3 regions of the Brevibacillus sp. HB1.4B genome follow, and region 1 is predicted to be linked to each of the others. Evidence: riboswitches for the same ligand, from Rfam matches in the RefSeq annotation. Region 1 holds a riboswitch; each other region holds the start of a gene.
The links. A riboswitch is a leader RNA that binds a small molecule or an ion and turns the genes downstream of it on or off. The one in region 1 is predicted to bind cyclic di-AMP.
Positions count from the first base shown of each region.

Region 2: it holds a riboswitch for cyclic di-AMP, as region 1 does, so the genes downstream of both, HP398_RS13015 (C40 family peptidase) here and HP398_RS26670 (quaternary amine ABC transporter ATP-binding protein) in region 1, are expected to answer to the same signal.
Region 3: it holds a riboswitch for cyclic di-AMP, as region 1 does, so the genes downstream of both, HP398_RS04105 (CAP domain-containing protein) here and HP398_RS26670 (quaternary amine ABC transporter ATP-binding protein) in region 1, are expected to answer to the same signal.

Region 1 covers NZ_JABSUT010000013.1:156,372-166,339, forward strand. Annotated here, with positions in the region: gene HP398_RS26635 (putative bifunctional diguanylate cyclase/phosphodiesterase) at 1-35, opposite strand, end outside; gene HP398_RS26640 (methyl-accepting chemotaxis protein) at 45-1,370, opposite strand; gene kdpB (potassium-transporting ATPase subunit KdpB) at 1,408-3,408, opposite strand; gene HP398_RS26650 (Na-translocating system protein MpsC family protein) at 3,576-3,944, shown strand; gene HP398_RS26655 (hypothetical protein) at 4,001-4,411, opposite strand; gene HP398_RS26660 (glycine betaine ABC transporter substrate-binding protein) at 4,429-5,364, opposite strand; gene HP398_RS26665 (ABC transporter permease) at 5,361-6,200, opposite strand; gene HP398_RS26670 (quaternary amine ABC transporter ATP-binding protein) at 6,184-7,410, opposite strand; cyclic di-AMP (ydaO/yuaA leader) riboswitch at 7,805-7,951, opposite strand; gene HP398_RS26675 (cation transporter) at 8,707-8,907, opposite strand; gene HP398_RS26680 (heavy metal translocating P-type ATPase) at 8,972-9,968, opposite strand, start outside.
Region 2 covers NZ_JABSUT010000004.1:492,311-502,278, forward strand. Annotated here, with positions in the region: gene HP398_RS13000 (cytochrome P450) at 1-725, shown strand, start outside; gene HP398_RS13005 (sensor histidine kinase) at 916-2,301, opposite strand; gene HP398_RS13010 (response regulator transcription factor) at 2,302-3,021, opposite strand; gene HP398_RS13015 (C40 family peptidase) at 3,237-3,758, opposite strand; cyclic di-AMP (ydaO/yuaA leader) riboswitch at 3,763-3,902, opposite strand; gene HP398_RS13020 (LiaF transmembrane domain-containing protein) at 4,222-4,626, shown strand; gene HP398_RS13025 (PspA/IM30 family protein) at 4,690-5,385, shown strand; gene HP398_RS13030 (class I SAM-dependent methyltransferase) at 5,480-6,058, shown strand; gene liaF (cell wall-active antibiotics response protein LiaF) at 6,073-6,963, shown strand; gene HP398_RS13040 (HAMP domain-containing sensor histidine kinase) at 6,977-8,125, shown strand; gene HP398_RS13045 (response regulator) at 8,133-8,762, shown strand; gene prpE (bis(5'-nucleosyl)-tetraphosphatase PrpE) at 8,937-9,761, shown strand; gene HP398_RS13055 (N-acetylmuramoyl-L-alanine amidase family protein) at 9,776-9,968, opposite strand, start outside.
Region 3 covers NZ_JABSUT010000001.1:871,569-881,536, reverse strand. Annotated here, with positions in the region: gene HP398_RS04130 (NAD-dependent succinate-semialdehyde dehydrogenase) at 1-786, shown strand, start outside; gene HP398_RS04125 (aminotransferase class I/II-fold pyridoxal phosphate-dependent enzyme) at 1,293-2,600, opposite strand; gene def (peptide deformylase) at 2,779-3,300, shown strand; gene HP398_RS04115 (homoserine dehydrogenase) at 3,320-4,330, shown strand; gene HP398_RS04110 (hypothetical protein) at 4,431-4,586, shown strand; gene HP398_RS04105 (CAP domain-containing protein) at 4,651-5,424, opposite strand; cyclic di-AMP (ydaO/yuaA leader) riboswitch at 5,432-5,584, opposite strand; gene HP398_RS04100 (rhodanese-like domain-containing protein) at 5,669-6,013, opposite strand; gene HP398_RS04095 (cold-shock protein) at 6,444-6,647, shown strand; gene HP398_RS04090 (hypothetical protein) at 7,118-7,564, opposite strand; gene HP398_RS30805 (hypothetical protein) at 7,676-8,137, shown strand; gene HP398_RS30800 (2-phosphosulfolactate phosphatase) at 8,115-8,420, shown strand; gene HP398_RS04080 (catalase) at 8,501-9,968, shown strand, end outside.

The sequences.
Region 1 (9,968 bases):
CTCTCGATCCGTTGCTGCTCTAGCCATAGTCCCATACCCATCACCTATGTCTTGAATCTGCGAATCAAACTTTTTTGCTGGTGAGCCAGCTTGCTGAGTGAATCAAGGCACTCACGAAACGCCTCCACCGCACTGTTTTGCTGATAGGCCGCTTGTGCCACTTGATCAGCCCGCTCAGACGCCGCCTTCGCGATATGTGCAAGCTGACCCATTTGGGCTGTCACTGTCACCGTTTTGCCCGCGGTATGATCCAGACCTGTCGCGACTTGGTTCATGTGCATGGATACTTGCTGGACCGCCAGACTAATTTTTGCAAACGCATCCCCTGCTTCCTTTACGACCGTCACGCCAGAAGCGACCTCTGTATTTCCTCCTTCGATAGACCCTACTGCCCGGGCAACGTCCTGTCGCATCTGTTCGAGCATGTCAGCGATCTGCTCCGCCGCTTGCCTGGATTGATCTGCGAGCTTTCTCACCTCACCGGCTACGACGGCGAAGCCTTTGCCTGACGCTCCCGCTCGTGCCGCTTCAATCGCAGCATTGATCGCCAAAAGATTTGTCTGATTCGCCATCGCCTTAATGATAGCCACACACGCTTCAATCTCCCTTGATCGCGTGCCCAGCTGCATCACAGCTTTCTCTGTTGTGGTAAAAGCAGCCGCAATGTCTGCCATCTGCTGCACGGTGTTTGAGATGACTTCCATTCCTGTTTCGGCCGCCGCAGAGGCACTTTTGGCTGATCCGAAGACATGCTGCGCGTACTCCTCCATTTGTTTCACAGCTTCTTCTACGTGTTCCATCGAATCGACGGTTTGATCGGAGCCTTTCATTTGCTCCCCAGCGCCATCCACCAGCTCTAGCATCGCTGCGACAACCGATCGGCTGTTTTCCGTTGCTTGCAAGGCATTCGTCGCCAGCTCCTCAGAAGCATTCGCAACATGATCCGCTCCCGTACTGATTTGCCCGATCAAATTGCGTAAATTCCGCGCCATCTGGTTAATCGCTTGGGCTACCTGCCCCACCTCATCCTGCGTGGCGATCTGAATCTCTGCTCCTGTCAAATCTCCTGCTGCCATTGTTTCTGTCGCATCGGCAATGACACGAATGGATCGGCTAATTTTTCCAGAGATGATCCAGCCCAATCCGATGATCAAAACAAACATCCCAACACTCGTCACATAAATGTAGGAAAGCTCCTCAAGCACACTCTTTTCTACTTGCCTGATTGCTTCTTCTCCAAGTCCCAAACTGGCATCATAGCGCGCATTGATTTCAACCAGCTTTGTGTAATAGAGCTGCCCCAGCACTCCGATTAGCAGGGCCGTAGCGACAAAGCCGCACATGATTTTGGAACGCAACGATACGTTCACGTGAGTACACCTCCGTATGTCATTCATAGCTGTTTGGTTACCAGAACAGTTGCAGTCCCATATCAATCAGCTTGATTCCGATGAACGGAAAAATGATTCCTCCTACGCCGTAAATCAACAAGTTCCGGACGAGAAGCTGGTTCGCATTCATGGGCACATAGCGCACTCCCCGCAATGCCAGCGGGATTAAGAGTGGGATAATAATCGCATTGAATAAAAGTGCGGATAGAACAGCACTAGACGGAGACTGCAGGTTCATGATGTTCAAAAGCTGCATCTCGGGTACTTGCTCGACCAGCATCGCAGGGATGATCGCAAAATACTTGGAAAAGTCGTTCGCGATACTAAAGGTCGTCAATGCGCCGCGGGTCATGAGAAGCTGCTTCCCGATGGAAATGACCTGCAAAATCTTCGTCGGGTCTGAATCGAGATCGACCATGTTGGCCGCTTCCTTCGCAGCCGTTGTCCCGCTGTTCATCGCGATGCCTACATCGGCTTGGGCCAGCGCTGGCGCATCATTCGTGCCATCTCCGGTCATCGCAACCATTTTCCCTTGTGCCTGCTCTTCCCGGACGATTCTGATTTTGTCCTCGGGCTTGCTCTCGGCGATAAAATCGTCGACCCCAGCTTCTTTGGCGATGGTGGCCGCTGTCAGTGGATTGTCGCCTGTGCACATGACGGTCCTAATGCCCATTTTCCGCAATTCTTCAAAACGCTCACGAATCCCGGGCTTCACCGTATCCTTCAAGTAAATCAGGCCAAGAACCTGACTGTCCTTGCATACAGCGAGTGGAGTACCACCTTGCAGCGAGATTCGCGCGCTTTTTTCTTCAAGATCTGGTGGCACCATGCCCCCCCGCTCCCTGACATAGGCACTAATGGCGCTAACTGCTCCTTTTCGATAGTGGACGCCTTTGTAATTCAAACCGCTCATGCGCTCCTCAGCAGTAAACGGGATAATCTCTCCTTCGTACGCTTTGACATCGCAGACAACCTGATTTGCTTGGGCGAGCATCATGACGGAGCTTCCCTCTGGCGTATCATCGAACAGCGAAGTGAGCACTGCGACTTCCATCAGCTCCCTCTGGTCGACTCCCGCTACAGGAACGAATTCTGCCGCCAGTCGGTTACCATACGTGATCGTGCCTGTCTTGTCCAAAATGATCGTGTTGACATCACCAGCCGCTTCTACTGCCTTACCCGACATCGCGATGACACCAAAGCGGGTGACACGATCCATCCCCGCAATGCCAATGGCCGATAACAAGCCGCCAATCGTGGTCGGAATGAGACAAACGAGCAAAACGACCAAGACGGAGATATCCAGCTCGATACCCACATACGAAGCAATCGGAACCAGCGTGACGACGACAATCAAAAAAATAAGCGTAAAGACGATAAGAACTGTATTCAAGGCAATTTCATTCGGTGCTTTTTGACGCTTGGCCCCTTCAATGAGCATAATCATCCGATCCAAAAAAGAGTCCCCGGGGTTCGTCGTAATTTTCACGATAATAGAGTCACTAATGACACGTGTCCCACCCGTTACAGACGTCTGGTCGCTGCCCGCCCTTTTGATGACCGGAGCCGACTCGCCCGTGATCGCAGATTCATCAATGGAGGCCAAGCCATCGATAATGTCACCATCTCCTGGGATGATATCTCCTGTTTCGACCAAGACGTGATCACCTTTACGCAGTTCGCCAGATGAAATCACCTGCACACTGCCATCGGCTTTGAGTCGCTTGGCTTCCGTATCCCGCTTGGCCCTTCGCAATGTATCTGCTTGTGCTTTCCCGCGTCCTTCTGCCAATGCCTCAGCAAAATTCGCGAACAACACCGTGAATAATAAAACGGAAAAAACGACTGTATTCCACCCTACCTGATCCTCCGTACCAAAATACTTCGGAAACAACAGCATCAGCAAAATCAGAACCGTCCCGAGCTCTACGACAAACAGCACGGGATTCGATTTCATGACCAACGGGTTCAGCTTGCGAAAACTATCAAGTAGAGCCTTTCCTATCAATTGTTTCATAGCTCCTCCACATGCAATAACGCATAGATCAAATAGAGAAAAATACCAACAGCAAAAATGGAGACGATCACCACAGGAATGTCTCCCCCCTCTTTTTTCGTAGGTTGACAGCCCCAAGACGGCTGAGTAATATTAGGCACAATGATAAATTATGGGAGGTATGGCGTTTGGCCATCTCTAACAAAAAAAAGCTGGAAGCCGAAATCAGCGAAGCATTCATAAAATTTCAGCGCGATCTGATTGGACGAGGTCCACAGGAAGCGAAGACCTACATCGTCGGTGATATGGTCATCGTCAGATTTAAAGGTGTTCTCACCGTCGAAGAAAAGCATCTGTCCAGTCACGATAAAGGTCGCCGCATCGTCAAAGAAATGCGCGAGGTTCTCCGTGAGATGTACAGCGAAGAATCGGAAGAAATCGTAGAAAAGCTGACAAGCTGCAAGGTACTATCCAGCCATAGTGATATCAGCACGAAAATGGGTGAACGGATCGAGGTTTATGTATTGGACAAGGACCTCGAAAAAATATTAGGCTAATTTTACAAAGCGCGGCTCCGCCTTCATTTGCAGGCGGAGCCTTTTCTATTCCTCTCTTACCCACTCATCTGTTCGGCCAACCAGCCGTAGCCTTTATACCCGGGCTGGCTCACAATGACGTGATTCGCCCCGAGCGCCTTGTATAACATCGCGTTCCGATGTTCCTGCGTCATCACAAAAATCCGGCAGGTGCCAAGCTGCTTGAACAGTGTAATGAAGTCGCGTCCCTCCGCCCACTCATCGGGAAAGATGTAGACGGAATGGTAGAGCAGCAAGGATTCCTGATCGCGGTAGCACTCGTCAAATGAGATGGGCAAAAAACGCTGAATCGTCTTGTCGCAAGGCCCCGCTGTCAATGAAAAGGCACCGGGATTCCTTCCCCAAAAAGCAGGCAAACTGTCACAGCTTAGTGTCTGGACAAAAGAAGTGAAAGCTTCCCCCTTGCCCATTACGAGATAATGCTTCATAGCAGCGCCTCCCTTCCTTATTGGAGATCCTCAATGGACGAGATGTTCATGTACGAAGGAACCACGAGTCCTATTTTGGTTCCGTCGAGATTCGGACCCAAATCCTCGAATTGCCCACCAAACTTTTTCAAATAGCTCGTATCTGTAGACGGCAGCCAAGCCGCAACCATCCCATCTACATCCCCAATGGCCACTCCTGCCCACATCGGTCCAGTCTGCACCTGACTCAATTCGACTTCATACCCCAGCTTCTGCTCCAGCACATGCTCTACAACGTGCGAGCTGGCAATCTCGGAATCCCATGCTACATAAGCGAGAGTCAGCTTCTCTTTTTGGACAGGCTGGATGCCCTCCACCCATTTCGCTACTTTGGCTTCGTTGTTTTTTACCCATTCCGCAGCGGCCACTTCCGGATCTTTTCCGTCAATCATTTGGACCATGACTGACTCCATATCGGCTGGCTCCCACCAGAACTTATCCAGAAATTGATAGGCAGCAGGCTGATCCTCTTTCAGCCCTTTGCGCACGATGGTATGGATTTGTTCCGCTCCGCCAAAGCCGTTCTTCGGGTCCTCCAAATATTTCAAATCCATCTTTTTAAACATCCAATGCGGCGTCCAGCCCGTAATGATAATCGGTTCCTTCGCTTCGTACGCCTTGATCAAAGCTGCTGTCATCGCTGCATCGGAGCCTTCAACAAGCTGCCATTTATCCAAGCCATACAAGTTCATGACTTCCTCTGTCTTCACCATCGAGCCTGCTCCTGCGTCGATTCCGATGATTTTGTAGTCGAGCTTTTCTCCTAGCGCGTTGTCCGACGTCTCAGAAGGAATAGGACCGACTACCGTTGCTGTCGGTATTTGTGTGTTTGTGTTTTGACTGGAGCAGCCTGCGAGCCAAGCTGTCGCTCCCATCATCACTGCCAGTAAAGCTGGAACCGCTTTGTTCATCATATGTTTCTCTCCTTTTTTCCTGCATGTTGAGTAAGCCGATCCAAGACGATAGCGATGATCACGATGGATAGCCCCGCCTCGAATCCTCTTCCTATATCCACTTGCGATACGGCGCGATATACGTCTGCACCCAAGCCTTTCGCCCCGATCATAGCCGCTATGACCACCATCGACAGGGCGAGCATGATACACTGATTGACTCCCGCCAAGATCGTCGATTTCGCATACGGCAGTTGCACTTTCACGAGCTTTTGCCACCCAGTTGCGCCAAAGGCATCCGCTGCTTCCTCCATTTCCGCTGGCACCTGACGTATGCCTAAGTTCGTGAGACGCACGATTGGCGGCAAAGCAAAAATAACGGAGGCAATGACTCCCGGCACCTCACCCAAGCCAAAGAAAAAGATCGCGGGAATCAAGTAAACAAACGCTGGCATCGTCTGCATCAAATCCAGTATTGGCGTGACCAGATTGCGAAACGTATCGTATCTCGCGCAAAGAATGCCCACCGGAATCCCGATGGCGATCGAAATCATGGTGGCAGTGAGGACGAGTCCCAATGTCTCCATCGTTTCATCCCAGTACCCCAGGTTGTGAATGAGAGAAAGTCCGACAACCGTAAAGACCATAGACGCTCTCCCTGCAAAAACCCACGCAGCGGCCCCCAGCAGCAAGATGAGAATCAGCGAAGGTATCTCTGCCAAAACCGTGGAACAGTAAGTCACCATCGTAGAAATGACGATAGACACTGGATCAAACAATACCCCTTTGTACTGGCCCAGCACCTCCACGAACCCTTCCATCCATTCGCCAATCGGCAGCTTAGGCACGACGTCCATCACTCATCACCTCTGCTCTCTGGTGTTCTTGGACATTGACTTTGCCTACCAGCCCGCCTAGCACCGCTCCTTTTACGATGACACCCAACAAACGCTGCTGCTCGCCCACTACCGCAATCGGGACGTGCAGGTCTGCCATCATCGGGAACAAGCTGTGCAGACGTGCGTCAGGTGAAACAGTAGGGAGGTCGGTTTTCATAATCGTCTCCAGTGAATCCCCCGTACCGATCGCGAGTGATACGTCATACGCCGTAATCAAGCCGAGCAGTGTGCGCTTTTTGTCCACGACGTACAAGCTGGACACACCGTTATCCATCATGAGTTGCAGCGCCACTCGCGCCCCTTTGTCAGGCGTGATTGCTTCTGCCCGTTTCATCACATTTTCAGCAACGAGCACTCTGGACAGGTCGGCATCCTCGACGAACTTCCGCACGAATTCATCCGCTGGGTCTGCCATGATTTCTTCCGGGCGGCCGATCTGAATGATCTGTCCGTCTTTCATAAAGGCAATCCGATCACCCAGCCTCAACGCCTCGTGCAAGTCATGTGTAATGAACAGGATCGTCTTTTTCATCGTCATCTGAAGCTCCAGTAGCTCATCCTGCATGTCTTTTCGAATGAGCGGGTCCAGTGCACTGAACGCTTCGTCCATCAAGAGAATATCTGGATTATTAGCCAACGCCCGCGCCAATCCGACTCGCTGGCGCATCCCTCCGCTCAATTGATCCGGGTACGCATTTTCCCACTCGGTTAATCCAACGAGCGCAAGCGCTTCCCGTGCTTTTTCTTGCCGGAGTCCTGGTGGTACTTGTTGAATCTCCAAACCGAACTCGACGTTTTCTCGTACCGTCCGCTGCGGAAACAGGGCGAAGTTTTGGAAAACCATCCCGAGCTTCTTCCTCCTCACCTCGCGCAAAGCCGATGCCTTCATGTCCACGATCTCTTCCCCGTCGATCTCGATGCTTCCACTCGTTGGATCAATCAGTCGATTACACAGTCGGATTAAGGTTGACTTGCCGCTGCCGGACAGGCCCATGATCACGAAGATTTCACCTTCCTCGACTTCAAAGCTGACCTGATTCACCCCGATAGACTGGCCCGTTTGCTTGTAAATTTGTTCTTTCGTACGTCCTTCTGCCAGTAGCTTCAAGGCCAGCTCGGGCTGCTTGCCGAACACTTTTGTCAGTTGATGGACCTTCATTTTGGGCATGGTATCCCTCATCCTTCGTTTTTTCGTAAATGCAAAAAGCCTGCGAAGTTTCCACACTCCAGCAAAACCAAGCAGGCACGCTTGATTTATACTCGTGTAAAAAATCCGCAGGCTTACGTAATACCTGGCATCCCTTTTCAGGACTCCCTGTACTCTGTCTTCCTGATTTCGATTGTCAGCGGTTTATCTCGTACCGACTGCCTCCCAGCGATCCACACGTTTTTCGATAACGTCTGTATGGCGTAAGCTGCTCATCGGTATTTCCATAAAAAATAGGCCGATCCATCCTTTTTCTCCAGAACAAAGGTCCCAAAGAAAAAGCCTGCATCGGCCTATCACACGCCCGCAAGGAATCCCCTTGTTGCGTATTATATGCCTAGACTTTATCCATCCATGACCTTCCCTGCTTTGGCCGACGAGGTTAGCTGACGGGTAGGATGGCAGAGAAGACTTTTCCTCATCCCTCCTGATCACTCAGGATTAACCCCAAAAGATTGGTTCCCCCGCTTCCGAAAATCTCGGAACTAGGCCGTATGTGTTGTTTCTTGATTAAGCTTGATTGTGATTTGATTATACGCTCGCTTCCAGTTATTGTGAACGTTCGTTTAGCACGGTTTTAACCGGACTTTGTCTTTCTTTATGAATCGGATTGGATTAGCTCTCGGTTACTCATTCGATTAAAGGAATCGTGCGTTATTCTCTCTCGCATGTGGGGTGGGGAGGAAACAGGAGAAAACGCTCAGCTTCTTGGAACACCTGCGAGGGAGCATCGGTGCCCGGCTCCGTGAAAAAAAGCGAAACCGCGTCCAAAGTAGTCCATCAGGATGTGGCTCAGAGGTGGACGCTAAAGGCAGTTTCTCTTTTTTTCACTGCGCCTCGGTAGGTGTGTCCAAAGATCTTCGCTTATTTCTCCTGTTTCCTCTACGAGCTGTTGGGAGTCTACATGCATTTAATGAAGCACCCCCTTGAATGCTGCTTTCAAGATGTAAACAATAGTCGCTTGGGAAGAAGAACATTTCCAGTCCTAGCGCCTCTGGAGCCCAACTCAGCGTAGAAATGAATGGCGGGGGTTGTCAGCTTCAACCTCTGCGAATACATCTTCGAAACTCTACTTTTGAAGCGCTCCCGACATTCATTTCGGAGCGGACAGTCTAACCCCTTGCGGGGCGTAGGCCGAAGCGTAGACTGGAAATGGGCTTCTTCCCATCCCCTACAGCTACTCCAAGCAAAACAGCCAAAAAGCTCCCGCCTCATGGAATCAGGCAGGAGCTTTTTTCGATAGTAATAGCACGATGCTTAAACGACGTCGTAGCCTTGGTCTTCGATTGCTTCTTTTACTGCTTCGAGTGTCAATGTGCTCTCATTGTAGGAAACATCAACCTTTTTATCAGCCAAGTGCACTTTGCCTTCTGCACCCAGTTCTTTCAATGTATTCTCGATACGCGCTACACATTTGTTGCAAGACATACCTTCTACGTTCAATGTGATATTTGTCATGATCAATCTCTCCTTACATTTTATGTTGTATAGGTAAGGCGGACAAAGCCGCTTGTTACTGTTGTTACAGCTTCACTCGTTGCAGTCTCAGTGCGTTGAGTACAACGGATACGGAGCTGAAGGCCATTGCAGCACCGGCAAGCCATGGAGCGAGGAAGCCAATTGCGGCAATCGGGATGCCCAAGGTGTTGTAGGCCAGTGCCCAGAACAGGTTCTGCTTGATGTTGCGGATGGTGAGTTTGCTCATCTCGATGGCGTCTGCGACACTGGTCAGTTCGCCGCGCATCAAGGTAATATCGGCTGCTTCCATAGCCACATCTGTACCTGTACCGATTGCCATACCGACGTCAGCGGTAGCGAGTGCAGGAGCATCGTTGATACCATCGCCGACCATCGCAACTTTTTTGCCTTGTTCTTGCAGTTTTTTCACTTCTGCGGCCTTGCCTTCAGGCAGGACTTCTGCGATGACGTGATCGATTCCTGCTTCACGGGCAATGGCCTCAGCAGTTTGACGGTTGTCACCGGTCATCATGATCACAGTCAATCCCATTGCTTTCATGCGTTGAACAGCTTGCTTGGAGGTCGGTTTAATCGTATCCGCTACGGCAATCAAGCCAGCGAGCTTGCCTTCGACGACTGCGAGCATCGCCGTTTTACCGGAGCGCTCCAGTGCCAGCATGGTATCAGACACTGCTTGATACGAAATTTGATGTTTTTCCAGCAAGCGGCGGGTACCGACGAGTACTTCTTTGCCAGCGACGGTTGCCTGGATACCGAAACCAGGAATGGCTTCAAAAGAATCTGTATTCGTCAAGGTGATTCCTTTATCTGCAATTCCGCGAACGATGGCTTGAGCCAATGGGTGCTCGGAATTTTTCTCAGCGGCGCCGACCAAAGAGAGTAGCTCTTGTTCTTCGATATCAATGGTAATGACGTCTGTCAGTTCTGGCTCGCCTTTGGTTACAGTCCCTGTTTTATCGAGGACGATCGTATCCAGGTGGTGAGCAGTCTCCAGATGCTCCCCGCCTTTGAACAGGATACCCAACTCAGCTGCGCGTCCA
Region 2 (9,968 bases), on a different contig from region 1:
AAACGATCTACTCCTTGATCGAAGCTCGTCGTAATAGCGAAGGAGAAGAGCACAAGGACTTGTTGGGGATGCTTTTGGCTGCGCGTGATGAAGATGATGGGGAAGGAATGACAGATGAGCAGGTGCGCGACGAGGTCATGACCATTTTTGTAGCTGGTCATGAGACGACTGCGAATACCATGTCGTGGATTTTTTATTTGCTGGCTACCTATCCCGAGGTGGAGAAAAAACTGCATGACGAGCTGTCAACCGTGCTGTGTGAAAAGCTGCCGACAGTAGAGGACCTACCCCAGCTGAAGTATACGAATCTCATTGTACAGGAAACGCTGAGGCTCTATCCAGCAGCCTGGACGATCAACCGGGAAGTGGTAGAAGAGGTGGAGATCGGCGGTCAAACGTACAAGCCAGGTGAAACACTGATGATGAGCCAATATGTCATGCACCGTAACCCACGCTATTATGAGCAGCCTGAACAATTCATTCCAGAGCGTTTTGACAGCGACCTTTTAAAAAGAAATCCAGCTTATGCTTATTTCCCGTTTGGCGGTGGGCCGCGTGTTTGTATCGGGAACAACTTTGCTTTGATGGAGGCAGCTTTGCTATTGGCAACCATCGCGCAGCGATATCGACTACGACTGGCTGAACCAAATCAGGAAGTGGAACCCGAGCCGTTGGTCACCTTGCGTCCAAAGAACGGATTGCCGATGCGTTTGGAGAAGAGATAGAAAAAAATGGAAATAGAGGGCAAAAAAAGAGGCATCTTGTCACTACGGTTTCGCCGATTGTGTCAGATACCGAACTGGGGGTTATTTATCACTGAAAGCAACATGCTTACAAAAATTATTTTACTAGTAAAATATAAAGAAATAATTAACTGAGAATAAATCTATATAAAGTAAGGGTAGCTTGTGAAAGCTACCCGTGGAAGAAGGGGATGGTGAAGGAGAAACTGCTTCCCATTCCCAGTTCACTGTTTACCATCAAATCTCCGCCGTGAAGCCGGACGATGCTTTTGCAAATCGTCAAGCCTAAGCCCGTACCGCCACTGTTGCGATTTCGTGATTTTTCCGCCCGATAAAACTTGGTAAAAATCTTCGGCAAGTCTTCAGAGGCGATTCCTTCTCCTTTGTCGATCACAGTAAAAAGGACATGTCCTTCTCGCTGATCACATGTAAGGTAAATGGAGCCATCTGGTTTGTTGTAGTGAATGGCGTTGTTCAACAGGTTTTCCATGACACGTCGCAGCTTGGTCTCATCCGCTTCGATGTGTAGTTCATTAGAGATACGAAGCTTCCAGTGAAAGGTGAGGCCTGCCTCTTTAATCCTCGGCAAATAGTCCTCAATGATTCCTCTCAAGAAGCTTTTGACATGAATACGATTAATGTTGAGTCGGACTTCGGAGCTTTGGGCGGTGAAGTCCTGCAATTCATCGAGCAGCTTTTCCAAGTCCGTCGTTTTTAGCTCGATTTTGCTCATCTGTTTCTGTATTTTGGTCATATCCGTCACACGACCGGAGCCGATATATGACGCATACCCTTTGATCGTGGTGAGAGGTGTGCGGAAGTCGTGGGCGATCGACGCAATCATTTCGGCCTGTCTTTCTTCCGCTAAGCGAAGCTCATCAACCATATCCCCGAAATATCGAAAGAGTTGCCCAAATTCATCATGCGAGCGATACGTAAATGTCACTAACCGTTTCCCTTCCTGGATTTCTTGGGTGACGCGCGATAATTCGTTCACAGGCCGTAGTATCCAGCGAACGAACAAAGCGAGCAGAACCAATCCCACCAGACTAATGCTTCCGTAAATAAACCAGAGCATCATGGAAACCCCTGTCGTAGCCATCATGTCGTAATCATCTGTGTAGAAATAAACAACGATCTCCCCTGTACGCGGTGGCTCCTGCTGAAAGTGGTACTCAGCTACCACTTTGAGGTCATTTTGCTTGGAAGAATCGCCACGGTTTGATGAGGAGGGAGAAGGCATTTTCAAATTATAGGCGCGCGATGTTTTGCTGTAGATGGTGTTTCCATTGGCATCCTTCACGAGCATGCGGTACATCACGTCGTCTGGCAACTGCTTCTCAAGCTCCAAACGTTCGATTGGGTCCTTGAAATTACTGACGAGAAGCAGTTGATTGAGCATGACCTTCTCTGCGGCTTCCTTCTCAGCCTGATACTGATTATGCCGATCATTTTTGAGTTGAGCGACAATAATGTCTTGAAAAACAAATTTAAACAACAAGATGTTGAGTGTGATCAAGGAAATGAAGGAGAGAAAAATTTTATTACGTAAGCTCATTTAAAGCTTCTCCCCGATAAATACGTAGCCTGTCCCCCATTGTGTTTTAATAAACTGACGCTCTGTTTCCAGCTTTTCCCGGAGGTTTTTGATATGGACGGTCACTGTATTGAGCGAGCCATAACCATATCCCCAGACACGGTCATAGATTTGCTCTCTTGTAAAGACGATGCCCGCATTTTCTGCGAGGAATGTGAGCAGTTGAAATTCTTTTGTAGAGAGCTCAATCTTTTGATTACATACATAAACGGAATACGTTTCTTTATGAATTTCTAGGTCCTTGAATTTCAAAACGGTAATCGGAGAAGAGGCTGTTTCCTTCTCAGGCTGCTCTTCCGTATGCTTGCGAATGCGCTCATAGCGACGCAGGTGGGCACGAATGCGAGCGAGCAGTTCTTCTGTATCAAAAGGCTTCGTGATGTAATCGTCTGCGCCGATTTCGAAGCCGACTACCTTATCTACCGCTTTTCCTTTTGCACTGAGAAACAGTATAGGCAAATCCCACTCACGGCGAATCTGAGAGCAGAGCTCGTAGCCACTCATGTTGGGCATCATAATATCCAAAAGGATCAGGTTAGGTCGCTCTCCTTGGCTGAGCAGGGAGAGAGCATCTTCTCCACTCTCTGCGGAGGAAACGGTGAAGCCCTCGTTCTCCAAAATGTCTTCTAGCAGTTCAATAATCTCCAGATTGTCATCGACAATTAAAATGTGATCTTTCACCGGAACAACCCCCAGTTACTTCTATTAATAAGGAATACCATTCAAAGAATGGGTCTTGTCTATCATAACATGCTTTGACCTCATCAGGGGAAGAAACCCCGTAAGTTATTAAGTTGTTCTAATATGTAAGGGTACCTCTTTAGACCAGGTACTAAATTTCGTCAGAAAAAGCCAGAGACATTGTGTCCCTGGCTTTTTATTATTTTGCCGAACGACTATTTTTGAGCTGGTTTTTCCGGCAACGATGCAGCTTGCACCGCTTTTACCTTTTTCGGAGTTTCTGCTTTCGCTAGAACAGGAGCACTGAGACGCTTAGCGCCTACATAACGTTTGCTCCAGTAGTATGGATCGTTCAACTTGGTGTTGACGACTCCACGACCAGATTCCGAGTGCACGAATGTGCCGTCTCCAATGTAGATACCCACGTGAGAAATGCTGCGACCGTTCGTATTAAAGAACACGAGATCGCCTGGCTGCAAATCTTTTCTGGCTACCTCTGTACCTAATTCGTACTGGGAAGCAGAATTGTGAGGCAGGTCTACACCTAACGCATCAAATACGTAGCGCGTGAAACCGGAGCAGTCAAAGCCCTTTTTGGACGAGCCGGAAGATTTGTAAGGGGTACCGTACAAGTCGCTGACTACTTCATTGAGAGAATTCTCCTCAGCAGCCTGTGCAGCGCCTGCCCCCATAGCAAGCATTCCAGCCATAAATAAAGATAAAACCACCTTGCGCAAAAGAAACTGCTCCCTTCGTGAGCCTACGAGGTTAGCTGAAGGGTTCGGTCGAAAGGACGCCCTAGGCTGCTAGGAGTAGCAACCATTCACCCCAAAAACGTGGTTCCCCCGTTTCCGCCAAGCGGAATTCGGCTATTTTTCGATGTTTTTTTACACGCACTCTTACGAAGATTCTACGCCAGTCCTTTTTTTCCTTCTTTTTCATCCGTTAGTTCACATATTCGTCACAAAATTACCGTCAAATGCTGTAACGTTTTCGCTCGACAGAGCAAGCCGCCTTTCGACGCAGGCTTGTTCTGCCTTGCGCGACAGCTCGTCCGATTAGGGCAGGAAATTGTCTCCGTCCAAGGGCGGAGGGAAAAACCAACCGCACGCCCGTTATGGGAAGCCTATACCGAGGGCTACAATAAGGGCATAACGTTCCACAAGCACCACATGCAAAACGAATGGAGGTAAGCGAGTAATGAGCGAACGGTCTGGCAAAGTTCTACTCGGGCTGGTTCTGCTGCTAGTCGGTGGGTTGGTTCTTCTAGATCTGGTGGGTATCGATATCGGAGACTTGCTCGGGTTCATCATTCCCGGTGTGATCATGATATACGGTGCCAAAAAGATTATGGGACAAACCGGTTCACGCTTTTGGGGAATCCTCGTCTTTCTATTCGGGTTCCTGATGCTGATTGGCAAGCTTGACCTACTGTTTCACGCGCTTCTGGCCATTGGGGTAATTTATCTGGGATATCGCTTACTGCGTCCCAGTCAAGAACCAAAGCAAGCTCCACCTACTTGGGAGCGTGAATGGGCCCAAAAAGTATTAAAGGAAGATACGCTAGACACTTGGGAGAAACATGTAACACGAAGACAACAATAACGCTACGTCGCAAGAGTCTTTTGGATGAACAATATGATGTGATATGATGAGGAGGAAAAAATAATGAGTATCTTTAAACGTTTGCGTGACCTGACAGTAGCTTCGGTGAATGATGCATTGGATTCGATGGAAGATCCAGTAGTAATGCTGAATCAATATATGCGTGACATGGAAGTAGAAATCGGACAAGTTGAAGTAGCGGTTGCCCGTCAGGTTGCACTGGAAAAGAAATTCCGCCAGCAATTGGATGAAGCCAATGCTCTGATTGAAAAACGCGATCGTCAAGTCAAGCTCGCCTTGACTGAGGGAGAAGACGAGTTGGCTCGTCGAGCACTCGCTGACAAGAAGCAGTACGAAGGCCGTGCAGCTGAATACGAAGGTCTTTACCTGTCAGCATCCGAGGCAGCTTCGCAAATGCGTGAGAAGCTGGCTGAGCTGAAGGAAGAGTTCTATAAAATGCGTGCGAAAAGGTTCACACTGATGGCACGTGCACAAGTAGCTCGTACACAAAAGCAAGTCAATCAAGCAGTTGTCGGTATCGGCAATCAGTCCGCAGGCCGTGGCTTCGCCCGCATGGAAGAAAAAGTGATGCGCATGGAAGCAGAAGCGCAAATGAGTGGACAATGGAGCCAAACGAACCGCGCTTGGGAGAACGCTTTGTCTGAACTGGAAAAGGATGATCTCGATGCAGAACTTGCCAGCATCAAAGCATCCATTAATGAAGTAAAAACACCGGTAGCCAAACCAGTACAATCCTAATTCGACAGGAACTGGGGGACTAGGTGTAGAATAGATTGTGTCAATTCGGCAGCCTGTGTACATCAGGCTGCTTTTCCCCTAGGAGGTACGATTCTTGCAGGACTTCTTGGTCTTTTTGCGGCGGTTTATCGCTGAGCCTGGACGCGTCGGTAGTATAATCCCCAGCTCTCGTTTTTTATGTGAGCAAATGTTGAAAAACGTCGATTGGGCTTCAACCGATGTGATCCTGGAGCTGGGACCTGGTACAGGGGCATTTACCCAAACGATCTATCAGCGCTTGCGTCCCGGCACACATTACGTGCTTGTGGAACGAGATCCCCATTTTCGCTCTATGCTTCAATCACGTTTTCCCGATCTTCCTATCAGGGAGGAAGCGACTAAACTTAGGTCTTACTTGGAGGAGCAGAACCTTGCAGGTGCAGATGTTATTATCTCAGGTCTGCCATTCGCCAATTTTCCACAAGAGCTGCGGGCAGCAATTCTGGACGAAGTTCAATCTGTACTGAAGCCAGGGGGCCTGTTTATTACATTCCAATATTCGCTACAACTCCAAGCTGAGTTGCAGGGTCGTTTTCCCTGGGTCAAGATCGACTTTACCCTGTTGAACATTCCGCCTGCATTCATCTATACATGTCGTAATGGTCAAAGTGAAAACGATCAGCATGGGGCGTGAGAGAGGAGACTTTTGTGAAACTGTCCCGTTTGCACAAAATGTTGGCTGGTATCCTGATTATTTTTACGGGAATCGGCCTTTTATTAGACAGTTTGGGTATCATTTCGTTCGGTCTGTTTGATTTGTGGCCGATGGTGCTTATTTATTTCGGCCTTCGTTTGTGGGGGCAGAAAAATCGGATTGGCGGAGGGATTCTATTCTCTCTGGGGACCATCATCGCGATGGATATGTGGTTTGGTGTCGGGGTTGATGATTTGTTCCAGATTGCAGTGCCAATCGTGTTTATTTATTTCGGGTTTCAGTTGATTCGGGGTAAGAACAGCAGACGAGATCACCGTGTGAATCAACCATTGGGTGATACGGGGACCTCATCTGCTGCGGAGACGATTGTGACAAGTGATGCGAGTATTCCGAGTGACGTGAAGGTTTCCACGGAGGAGCGCCCTTGGATAGACAGCTGGAACAAATGGAAGCATGTTGGTGGCAAAATTCCACATCACGAAAGAATGTCTTCATCACCTGACGACACGTTGCCAAAAGATTCCCGCAGTTCTCTGATTGGAGATTATCACCTGACCTCGGGGCGTTTTGAACTGAATCACTTGCATGTCTGGCATGGAATCGGGGATGTTGTGATTGATCTTTCCCGGGCAGTGCTGATGCGGGATGAGGCAGTTCTTGTCGTAGAGGGCTGGATAGGCGATGTGACGATTTATGTCCCTGTGGATCTTCCTGTATCGGTAACGGCAGGGTTGAGTATTGGTGACCTGGAGGTGCTAAGCCACCGTCAGGGAGGTATCAATCGCAGTGTTAAGATTCGTTCAGATCAGTATGATGAAGCATTGCAAAAAGTAAACTTGCATATCTCGCTGCTTGTCGGCGATATAAAAGTCAAGTACATCTAGGAGGTACTGGCGGATGCGTCGACAGCGATTGGCAAGTATTCAGTGGCAATACGTGCGCTATGGCATGTTACTGGCCGTCAGTGCAATTACTGCCGCGTTTATTTGTTTCTTTTGGCTATACTTTTTATGGAGAGATCACCCCGGGATTCATCGGTGGTACAACGAAATGATTAGCGACCGCAACTTCATGTGGTGGCTTCAAGAATATATAGGCATCAATCTGCCTGCCGATCCAGAGGGCTTGATTCAGCTTGCTGCTTTTGTTGTCTCTTTGCCTGCAGGTGTCTTAGTGGCATTGATCATTTCCTATATCATTGGCAATTTGTTGAAAAAGAGACTCAGTGTATTGTGGGAAGCTGCCATGAAGCTTGGGCGCGGGATGCTGTCGTATCGGGTTCCAGAATTGGGCGTCGATGAAGTCGGCGAATTAGGATGGCAGATCAATCGCTTGGCTTCACAATGGGAAGAGCAAGTGGCATCTTTGCAGCGGCTGTCGAACCACAATGCGGCTCTCGCAGAACAATTGAAGCATGCAGCGGTAACAGAGGAGCGACAGAGATTGGCGAGAGAACTGCATGATGCAGTCAGTCAGCAGCTGTTCGCCATCGCGATGACGACTGCGGCGATGAAACGGCTTGTAGAAAAAAATCCGCAACGTGCAGCACAACAGATTGAATTGGTCGAAGAGATGGCAGCAGCAGCACAAGCGGAGATGAGGGCATTGCTCTTGCATCTTCGCCCGGCTACGTTACAAAACAAGTCATTGAAGGAAGCCATTCTGGAACTTTTAGATGAGCTGACGCGTAAAAATACCATGCAGCTTTCTTGGGAGATCGAAGACGTCGAAGGCTTGCCGAGTGGAATTGAGGATCATTTGTTCCGTATTTTGCAGGAGTCCTTGTCCAATACATTGCGGCATGCCAGAGCTACCCAGATTACAGTGAAGCTGTTTACGCTGCAAGAGCAGGTCCGCCTGCGAGTAACGGATGACGGTGTTGGTTTTGATCCGGATGGGGAGAAAATGACGTCCTACGGTTTGCGCAGCATGCAAGAGCGCGTAGCAGAGGTCGGAGGCTCCATGGAGATTTACTCGGCAATTGGGAAGGGGACGCAAATTGAGGTCCGTATTCCTCTAATGTCACAGACGGAACGGGAAGGGTGAAGGCTAGGTGATTCGGGTACTACTGGTAGATGATCACGAAATGGTTCGGATGGGTCTGGCTGCTTATTTGTCTACAGAGGACGATATTGAAGTCGTAGCAGAGGCAGGCAGTGGAGAAGAAGGGGTGCGGATGACGCAAGAACTGCGCCCGGATGTCGTTTTGATGGATTTAGTTATGGAAGGCATCGGCGGTGTGGAAGCGACTCGGCGTATTCGTGAAAGCTGTCCATCCAGTAAGGTTATCGTCTTGACCAGCTTTATTGATGACGAAAAGGTATATCCGGTCATTGAAGCGGGGGCATTCAGCTACTTGCTGAAGACTTCGCGTGCAGCCGAGATTGCAAAGGCAATCCGCTCTGCTGCGGCGGGTGAGCCAGTTTTGGAATCGAGGGTAGCAGGAAAAATCATGGCCCGTTTCCGTCACGGTCAAGAGTCCCATCCCCATGAGCAACTGACACCCCGCGAGTTGGAGGTTTTGAAGCTGATCGGTCAGGGCAAGTCCAACCAGGAGATTGCAGATGAGCTGATTATCGGGATCAAAACGGTCAAGACTCATGTGAGTAACATTCTTGCCAAGCTTAATGTGGAGGATCGCACGCAAGCGGCCATTTACGTGCATACGCATAGCTTAGGCTAATCACATAGCATCATGTATAAGTAAACGCGCCAAAAAGCTCCTCGGTAAATAGGGGCTCTTTCGCGCGTTTACTTGTTTAAACAGTTTTCTTGTATACAAACCGTGAGTTTTTTTCGTAGATGTGGTAAAGATAGTAAGTAACGAATGAGAGATTACGGAAAGGAGGGACGGGTTATGAGGCACAAACCTCAAACACGCTCCAAGGTGCTTTCGGCTGACGATGGTGTGGATATCGTTGGAGATGTTCACGGCTGTTACGACGAATTTATAGAATTGCTCAAACGCTTGGGATATGAACAAACCCCAGACGGGACCTATCGCCATCCCCACGGCCGAAAGCTCCTTTCCCTCGGTGATATCACGAGTCGTGGACCTTACTCAATCAAAATGCTGCAATTTTTTCACCATCATGTCACGGCAGGCCTGGCTGAGATGGTGGATAGTAATCATGGGTGGAAAGTAGCCCGCTGGTTGGATGGCAGACCAGTGACATTGGCACATGGAGATGAAAAGGTAGAAGAGGAGATTCGGCTGTATCAGCAAGAATACGGGCCGAAGAAGGCCTCTTTGCTACGAGAGCAGAGTCGCAGATTGCTATTTTCTTCTCCTTCGCACATGATCATCAAACGGAATGAAAAAATAGTAGCAGTCGCCGTTCATGCGGGGATTCGTGATGATTACATAGGGATGGATTCACCTGCGGTCTACACGTTTTGCCGATATGGCGATGTGGCAGGGACGGGACCAGATGGACGCCCGATCCGCAGAGAATGGGCAAAAGAGAGAAAAGTGACCTCGCCCATCATCGTATGGGGACATGATCCGCATCCAGAACCAAAACGAAAAAATGGCACCATCAACATCGACCAAGGATGTGTGTTCGGCGGAATGTTAACCGCCTACCGCTACCCAGAGGACGAATTGGTGAGTGTGCCAGCAAAGAGAAATTATTCGGGCTTAATGGATACGCCGCTGACCCGTTTTAAGACCGACGATTAAACGGAGACGTTACGTTACGTTTTGAGCTTTTCGAATAAACGTTTTAGGATGACAGCCTGTGCCCAGAGCGGCAGAGGCTGGTCAGGCTGCTTACGCCATTGTTCGTCGGTTAATAAGCCTTGATCATACAGCCAGTTGACAGCTTCCTGCTTCCAGTCAGGGACCGTCCCGTTTCCAGGAGAAGTGGTGGGAGCAAGAGTCGGTGCT
Region 3 (9,968 bases), on a different contig from region 1:
GTAAAAAAGATTACTTTTACCGGATCTACAAGAGTCGGAAAGTTGCTATATCAACAAGCTGCTAATGAAGTTAAACGCGTTTCTTTAGAGCTCGGGGGTCATGCACCATTTATCGTTTTTGAGGATGCAAATATTGATTTAGCCGTAAAAGGTTTAGTAGAAAGCAAATTCCTCAATGCAGGACAAACTTGTATCAGTACAAATCGACTTTATGTTCATGAGAGTATTGCTGATGAGTTCACGAAAAAACTAGTTACACGAATGGAGAGGATCGTTGTTGGGGATGGTCGTAATGCTGAAACGGAAATTGGACCTTTAGTAAACGAAGCCGGATTAAATAAAGTATTAAATCAAATCGAAGACGCAAAGCAAAAAGGAGCTTCCATCATAATGGGTGGACACCGTTTAACAGGTGAGGATTATGATGAGGGCTACTTTTGCGCCCCTACTGTTCTAGCGGACGTAAGCCCAAATATGAAAATTTTTACCGAAGAAACATTTGGTCCTGTCGTTCCAATTGTTACGTTTACAGATGATGAAGAAGTTATTAACATGGCAAATAACAGTGATTATGGGTTAGCAGCGTATATTTTTTCACAAAATGTTAAACGATGCTTAACCTTTCCAGAAAAATTAGAATATGGGATTATTGGTGTCAATGATTCTGTTCCTCCGCAAACACAAGCACCATTTGGCGGAATAAAAAATAGTGGTCTCGGACGTGAAGGCGGAAAATGGGGGATTGAAGGATTCCTCGAAACAAAATTAGTTTCTTATGGAGTATAAAAGAGTAAGAATAAACATTTCACGTTTTTCTTCCTTCCTCTCTATTTCTACTTGTAGTTTAGCAGCTGAGAGTTTACACATGTATGGGTGAAACAACGTATTATTGAATCTCTTGATCTTCTACAGGCTCCTTTTGGGTAGTGAAGCAAGCCACCACGGAACATTAAACGAACGGGCTCGTTAGGTCAATGATACAGAGGGATTCTAGGACTTTATTATCGTGTCTTGGACTGCCTCTGGCTCATTTAACAAGGATAATCTAAAACTAATTTTACGAAGGCAGTAGATTTTGCAACGAAAAAAACTGATTAGATCAACAACATCAGTCTAATACTTTATTTTCTTTGAACAGTATACGTTCGTCGATTGAAAGCGAATGGAAATAGCATGATGGAAAGGTCTCGGAAACCCTCGCAAGTATACTTCCTTGGGTATCGGGGTCTTTTTTTGGAAGAAAACGAAAAGCGCCCTGACACGAGATCAAGACGCATTTGCAATAGAGCTTGTTATTTGGTTACTGCATTTTCCAAATCTTTCACACCGCTATAGACTAAATCGAACAAGTCCGCAATGTTTTCTTCTTCGATGCAAGAGAAGGCGATCCGCAAATCAGTTTGACCAAGAGCGATCGTACCGACGCCATACTGTTCCAGCAAGTGCTGGCGCAATGTTTCCGCTTCGACAGTCTTTAGCTTGAGGCACATGAAGTAGCCAGAGTTGAATGGATAGTAAGTCCACACGTCAGCGTATTTTCCGCTGTCGAGCACTTCCTTGACGCGGTTGGCACGGCCTTTCATGATATCGAATTTCTCCTGCTTCTGTGCTTTGTACTCCGGAGCTGTGATTGCATGCAGTACGAACGTTTGGGAAGGATGAGATCCGCTGGAAAGAGTCGCGCGGATGATTCCCATTGTCTTTTGCTCCAAAGCGCTGAGCAAGTCGCTGGATGGAGATGCATACGTAATAAAGCCAACACGGAAGCCCCATACGTAATCCTCTTTGGTAGCCCCATCTACTTTTACAGGCAGAATGCGCGGGTGAACGTCGCATAGGCTAGCGAAGAGAGATTCGTGCATGGAGTCCTCGAAGAACAAGCCGAAGTACGCGTCATCTGTCACTGCGACAATGTTGATTCCAGCATCGGCGCCTTCTTTGAGTGCAGCGACGATTTGTTTTCCTTCCTCTGGACCTGGTGTATAGCCAGTTGGGTTATTCGGGAAGTTGAGTACGACGATGGCTTTGCCTTTGTCTTTTTGTGCGAGAATGGCATCACGCAAAGCAGCAGCATTAAATTTCATCTCGTCGTTATATAATGGATAGTAGACCATTTCCGCACCACGGCGGATCGAAAAAGTAAGCTCGTAGTTTTCCCAGTTTTTGTCCGGGATGATGACACTGTCGCCGCTGTCAGCGAACAAGTCAGATACGATGCTCAGGCCATGCGTCAATGCGTTTGTAACGATTGGGTTACTAAACGTATGGTTAGCCAGTGAAGGTTGTTCCTCAATCATTTTTTTACGCCATGCTGCACGCAGCTCAGGCTTTCCTGCTGGGGGAGCATACTCGTAAATGTCTTTTGGCTGGTAAGCAGACAGGTTATCCTGGATGACCTTAAGGTGCATCGGTTGACCGTTTTCCAGTGCAATCCCGATGGTTGCGTTGTACTTTTTCGCTTTTGCTTTCGCTTCTGCCGACTGGCTGAGAATCCCTTCTTTTGGGAAATAAATCAGTTTCGCGATGTCAGACAGCATTTCATACACGTGCGGGTTTTCCCGCTGGATGGTTTGGTTCAGCGTTGATGCCAATGAATGCATGATAGCCTCCCTCTTCATTTGAAAACATCTATGTTTACCAATAAAGATAGCGTATCTACATGCATTTGTCACCCTTGCCCAGCGGGATATTTCAGATTTTGCGAGGTTCCTTTTGACAGCGAGGAACGGATTTGCTACCTTGAAATCGAAAACTGAGTAATGCGGGAGGGAGAAGGAAATGGCTGAACGCAGGATCGTTCGCCTGGGGGACCCTATCTTGCGTGAAACTTCAAAAAGAGTACCGTCCATTACTCCACAGGTTGAAAAGATTTTGGATGATATGGCCCAAACGATTTACGCTGGGAAAGGTCGAGCAGGCTTGTCCGCGATACAGATTGGCATCCCGAAGCGTTTAGTTGTGATGGATTGTGGTAGCGGCTTGATTGAACTGATCAATCCGGTATGGATGAAAAAATCAGGTGAGCAGGAAGGGCAAGAAGCTTGTCTTTCGATACCGGGTGTGTTTGGAATCGTTCGTCGGGCGAATTATGTCAAAGTTCAGACGCTGAACCGCCAAGGAGAAACAAAGACAATCGAAGCCGAAGATTTTCTCGCTCGGTGTATTCAGCACGAGATGGACCATTTGGAAGGAATTTTGTTTATTGATCATACAGAAGAGCTCTACTCAGCAAAAACAGGAAAGAAACTGAATCGCAAGGACTTGCACTGGATACAGACTAAAAGTAGAAACAGAGCATAAACAGCAAGGAGATTGACTCATGAAGCGTTGGAATATTATGTTAACAGGCTTTGGAACAGTAGGACAGCAGGTAGCCAGACTGCTGGAGCAGCGACGGGACCGATACCGCGAGCTATATCAAGCGGATGTCAGACTCGTGGGAGTCGTTCGTTCGGCTTCCGGTCTCTATGATGAGAACGGAATTGATTCAGGAAAATGGGAAGACTATGCACATACAAAACAAGCAAAGAACCCATCATGGAACGCGCTGGAATTTATCCAATCGGTTCAAGCGGATGTGCTCATCGAGGCTGGTCCTTCTGAAAAAGAGGGAGGACCCGGTCTTACTTTTATTCGTTATGCATTGGAAAATGCTATACATGCAATCGCGATTTCAAAAGGTGCGCTTGTTGTCGATTATGCTGGCTTAGCCGCTCTAGCCAAAAAACATGGCGTCGCGTTGAAAGTGAGTGGAGCAACAGCAGCAGCCCTGCCGACGATCGATCTATTGCAGTATAACTTGGCAGGCTGTGAAGTGAAACGAGTCGAAGGCATTTTTACGGGAACGACTAACTTCGTGCTCACAAAAATGATGGAAGAGGGGCTCACCTGTGCGGAAGCAGTCGAGCTCGCTCAGAAGTTGGGGATTGCCGAACCGGACCCTTCTTACGACATCGATGGTTGGGATACAGCTTCAAAGCTCACGATCTTGGCAAACGCCGCTTTTGGTGCGCAAGTAAATCTGACTGATATCGCACGCGCAAGTATTCGCGAAATAACCTCGTTACAAATCGAGAAATGGAAAAAGCATACGAAGATTCCCAAGCTGATCGGAACCATCCAAAAGGAAGCAAATGGCACATTTTCTATAGCCGTGGAGCTTTGTGCAGTGGATCTTACCCATCCATTTGCATCTGTATCAGGTACGACAAAAGCCATATGGGTAGAAACAGATGTCATGGGGGATTTATTGGTCGTTGGAGGAAAGTCAGATCCTGTCGCGGCAGCAGCGGCTGCCTTAAAAGACCTTGAACATATCATTAGCAGATAGGTTCATTTGCATGTGCTTCCAGTGTTCCTTAGGAATGAGTCCTTTACAACCGCGAGCATACTAAGGATGCACCACAAAAAACGGCAAGGGGGCCATACGGATGAACCAATCGTCTGATGTCAATGCCGAGCTGCAGCAAGTATCTGCTTACCCAACCAAGCAAAAAATGAATCAAAAGAACGTCGCTTTGGTAAATGAGCAGGATAGCTGCTGCTGTACCCCCAAAAAGCAGGCATCCGAAGCACAGCAGGAATGATGCCTACACGAAAAAGCCGGGTCTCGATTACGAGACACCGGCTTTTCGTTTCGTACAATGCGTTTTATCCGATAAATTCTTGTACCCAGTAGCCATTTGTGACGCCTACACCAATTTTTGTGAACGCAGGGTTCATAATGTTTTGGCGGTGACCTTCACTGTTCATCCATTGTTGCATAACTTCTTGTGGACTCTGTTGACCCATGGCGATATTCTCACCTGCAGTCGAGTACTGAATGCCATACTGCTTCATCATGTCAAATGGGGAACCGTACGTTGGACTGTTGTGGTCAAAGTAGTTGTTAGCAGACATATCTTGTGCTTTTGCCAAAGCTACTTTGGACAATGCTGCATCCATTTGAACTGGTTTGAGACCTGCTTTTGCACGTTCTTGGTTCACCAAATCCGCGACTTGTTTCGCAAAATCACCAGTTTTTCCTTGTTCCGCTTGATTTACTGGAGCGGCAGGCTGAGTGACGTTATTTCTAGGTTGCGCTGGTGCTGGTTGAACTGGTGTTTGTTGAACTGGTGCTGATTGAAAAGATCCTGGTTGAATTGGGTATGGTTGTACAGGTGTAGCTTGTCCTTGCTTAACAGGTTGCATCGGCTGTACTGCTTGTGACTGGCCAGGAACAAAGCCTTGCTTTTGATAAAAGTTAAAGAACTGTTGTGCATTTGGTGCTTTTTGGAATTGTCCCATATTTTGACCCACATTGAATTGGAATTGTCCGTTCTTCAATGGGCAGTTAGATGCTGCGGAAGCAGAAGAAGCAAACCCTGTCAAAGCCAAGCCTAGACCAAGAGTCATCGCGATTGTAACAGAACCAAAACGTTTCATTAAACAAATCTCTCCTTTTTTTTGCCTACGAGGTTAGTTGTCGGATTCGGGTTGAGGAAACAACCCTACGCCAATTCGGCGATTCACCCCATGTGGAATTGCTCATCCACTAAAAAGTCCCCCGCACTTCCTTTTCAGAAAGTCTCGGCTTATTTCGTTTGGCATGAACAACGATATCAGACAATCCCAATCGAAATAAAGGAGTAATATATGGCAAAAAGCTAGAATCGTTGATAAATTAGGCTCATTTCGCTCCGTTTGATTGTTCCTTCCATGCGGTTAAGCCGCCTTCCAATGCATTTGCTTGAAAACCATGCTCACGAAGAAGAGCGGCAGCTTTTTGAGCTTTGTTACCTGTTGTACATACAGTAACAATCTTCACATTTTGCGCAAGTTTTTCGGTTTCTTCATCGAACGGCTTATCCTGTTCTTTCATTAGAAGATAGGGTGCGTTTCGGGTCGATGCATTTTCGTGAACGAGGCTGCCGGTGATAAATTTCTCGACGTCGCGTACGTCCACTAATAGTACAGGCACTTTCTTTTCAAGCATTTCTGATAATTGAATGGTTGTCAAAGTATGATTTTGCAAATGAAATCCCTCCCAATGCTATTGTAACAGAGTATCGCCTTCCCAGTATAAGGGTGAACGGTTGCTTTTTTTGGACAACCATGGTAGAATAAGATTGCTACTTGAAAAATTGATACCTAATCATTCATCGAGGTGTTTGTATGCTGATGGATAACATTTTTGAATCCCCGATTCACACTGGCGCGGTCATCGGAGCCGCAAGGATGGAAGAGAGGAAGGGCTTTCATTGTTTTAGGTTTTCAAAAGGTTTAGTTTTTAATTTTGCAGTTCCGTCCCATGACATTTGTATATTTGCTGAGTAGGTAAAATTCACGTATCATGAAGGCGTATCATAGCACATGATCTGGTATTTCTTCATGATATGTGAGCTTTATTTGCTTCGGTAAATATGACTAGCATATTCAAATTGAATTTTTGGAGGTTTTTTTAAATGCAAACGAACGGAACAGTAAAATGGTTTAACGCAGAAAAAGGTTTCGGTTTCATTCAAGTAGAAGGCGGAGACGATGTATTCGTACACTTCAGCGCAATCCAAGGTGACGGTTTCAAAACTTTGGACGAAGGTCAAAAAGTTCAATTCAACATCGTTCAAGGCAACCGTGGCCCACAAGCTGAGAACGTAGTAAAACTGTAAGTCTCCTTTTAAAAGAAACTGTCCTTTCGAGGGCAGTTTTTTTTGTCGTGGTCGTAGTAGTAAAATGTAATGCTCCCCGTTGTCAAGACACGATTTTTTGAGGAATAAGTTATGTCCTCCTTTTCGTAGTCCTAGTGTTTAGGATGCGATTTTTTCGATAGTATGGGCGTAAAATTGATCGGGTTTTGCTTCATTTAGAGACTCATTTCGTACTTGCCAACAATTTCGTTCACGGTCTGCTCCTCCCGGAGGACCTCCAGGACAACCTTTGTTTTAAACTCTGAGGTATATTGGTTCCGTTTTTCCATGCTCTTATTATAACTTATTTTTTAACCTCCCGTGTCTCAAGTCTATGGGAGCATTATAAAAGGCGTTGGGATCGTCCTCAGCGCCTGTTCCTGCATGCGAATGGATAAAAAAAGGAACTATGGCGTCCCACCATAATTCCTCATTTTCTTCCTACAAAGTAGTTAAATACAAGTTTCGATTTCGACAGTTTGGAATTGACTGTCAAGAACTGAAAGACCAACAACTTGACCGCCACCGATAGAAGTACGGCCATAAGTGGTGAGAAGGACATTTCTGTTGTTTTCTGCTACGGTAAGGCGCACTTCATAGTGGAAAGAAGCGGGGACCAGCGCATTGAAAGCAGTGCGAGTATTCGCAGGGATAAATTGCGTGATGTCAAGCAAGGTGCTAACTGGATTCGTTTGCGTAACTGCATTACCCCAGTTCAATACTTGCACACGTACTTCAACCTCTTCTGTGTTCAGATTTACGAGGTCGAGGTGAGCGGTGAGAGCAACAGCGAGGTTATTTTGCAAAATACCAGTTGTTCTCACAGTATTTCTTCGTGGGCGTCTGTGACTTCTTTTTTCCGTAACACCTTGATCGTCGTCGTATTCGATTTCAGACATCCATGTTCACTCCATTCTTGAGTATTCTAGTGGGACAATAATACGATATTGTTTCTTGCCTTGATTTGTAACGGCGAACGTAAGGGGACGAGTAACTATTTTTGATAGAGGATGGTGGAGGTTTTGGGAGAAACGCCTGTATGCAAACAACTAAACTATACGGCTCGATTTGATTGGGGATACGAAGGGGTGGAACAGGTCGGGGCAGCATCGGATATGATCGTCATTATCGATGTGCTCTCCTTCAGCACGTGTGTCGATATCGTAACGGGACGTGGAGGGATCGTCTATCCTTATCAGGTGAAGGAGGAGTCAGCCGTAGCATTCGCTAAACAAAAAGCAGCGCTTCTTGCTGGAAAACGTGGAGAACCAATCTCCCTTTCACCCGCCTGTCTGAAAATGGTTCCGATGGGAAGTAGAATGGTGTTGCCCTCGCCAAATGGATCGACCTGTACCTTGCTGGCAAAGAAAACAGGTGCGAAGGTAATCGCTGCGTGCCTTGCGAAATGCATCATCCGTCGCCAGATACATACAACAGCAGAAAGGATCTGTGACGGTTATTGCTTGCGGTGAACGATGGGGAAATGGAGCATTGCGACCCGCTATTGAGGATATGATTGCGGCAGGTGCGCTGCTTCACGAATTGGAGGAATATCGATTGTCACCAGAGGCCAAAATGGCGGTGGCAGCTTTCCGATCAGCCCAAGATCATCTTCTTGCTTATTTGCAGAAATGTGCTTCTGGCCAAGAACTGATCAGCAAGGGATACCCGGAAGATGTCGCACTTGCAGCGGAATGGAATCAGAGTTTCACGGTTCCAGTGCTTAACGATGATTTTGCTTACGAAGCTAATTAGTCTTTTCGCATAAAGAATCCCTCATTCGGTAACCATGGTTATGAACCATACATGAGAAAAACTGGACAGGGAGGATTCATATGGATGACAACAGCAAGTCCATCAACCAGTCAGAAGAAAATATCCTGACGAATCGCCAAGGCCATCCGATTACAGACAACCAGAACCTGCGGACCGTTGGAAATCGCGGGCCAACGGTTCTGGAGAATTACGACTTTCTGGAAAAAATCACACATTTTGATCGGGAGAAAACACCTGAGCGTGTCGTGCATAGCCGAGGAGCAGGAGCGCGTGGCTATTTTGAAGCATATGGAACCGCTGGTGATGAGCCGATTTCTACGTACACGAGAGCAAAGCTGTTTTCGGAGCAGGGGAAAAAAACGCCTGTGTTTGTACGGTTTTCTACGGTTATTCATGGCACACATTCTCCCGAAACATTGCGCGATCCACGTGGGTTTGCGGTGAAGTTTTATACAGAGGACGGGAACTGGGATCTGGTTGGCAATAACCTCAAAGTTTTTTTCATTCGGGATGCGATGAAGTTTCCTGATCTTGTACATGCGTTCAAGCCTGATCCTGTCACAAACATACAAGACGTGGAACGGATCTTTGACTTTATCTCGAACACGCCTGAGGCCATGCATATGATCACGTTTTTGTTCTCCCCGTGGGGAATACCAGCGAACTATCGGCAAATGCAAGGCTCTGGCGTAAACACGTACAAGTGGGTAAACCATGAAGGAACAGCGGTCCTGGTCAAATACCATTGGCAGCCGTTAACGCAAGGGATTAAAAATTTGACACAAAAACAGGCGGAAGAGATTCAAGGGAAAAACTTTAATCATGCCACACAGGACTTGTACGAAGCGATTGAGCGAGGAGAATATCCGGAGTGGGAAATGTGCGTCCAGATCATGAGTGATGACGATCACCCTGAGCTCGATTTTGATCCACTTGATCCAACGAAAATATGGCCCGAAGATCAATTCCCGTTTCTTCCTGTCGGCAAAATGGTACTGGATAAAAATCCGGACAACTATTTTGCAGAGGTCGAGCAAGCAGCATTTGGGACAGGTGTTTTAGTGGATGGACTTGATTTTTCTGATGACAAGCTACTGCAAGGAAGGACCTTCTCCTACTCCGATACGCAGCGTTATCGGGTTGGCGCCAACTACTTGCAGCTTCCGGTCAACGCTCCCAAAAAGCATGTCGCTACCAACCAGGAAGGCGGTCAAATGCTGTACCATGTAGATCGAGCGCAGCGGCATATTAACTATGAGCCATCGACGATTGGCGGATTGCAGGAAGCCAAGCAAGCCGCTCCTGATCATCAGCCAGAAGTAGAAGGGAAGGTCGTTCGTCAAAAAATTGATCGCACCAACGATTTCAAACAGGCGGGAGAACGTTATCGCCTCATGGAAGACTGGGAAAGAGAAGATCTCATTGCCAATCTGACGGATGCACTCCTCTCCTGTGATCCTCGCATTCAAGAAAAAATGCTTGGATTCTTCTCGCAATGTGACGAAGAGTACGGTCAGCGTTTGAAAG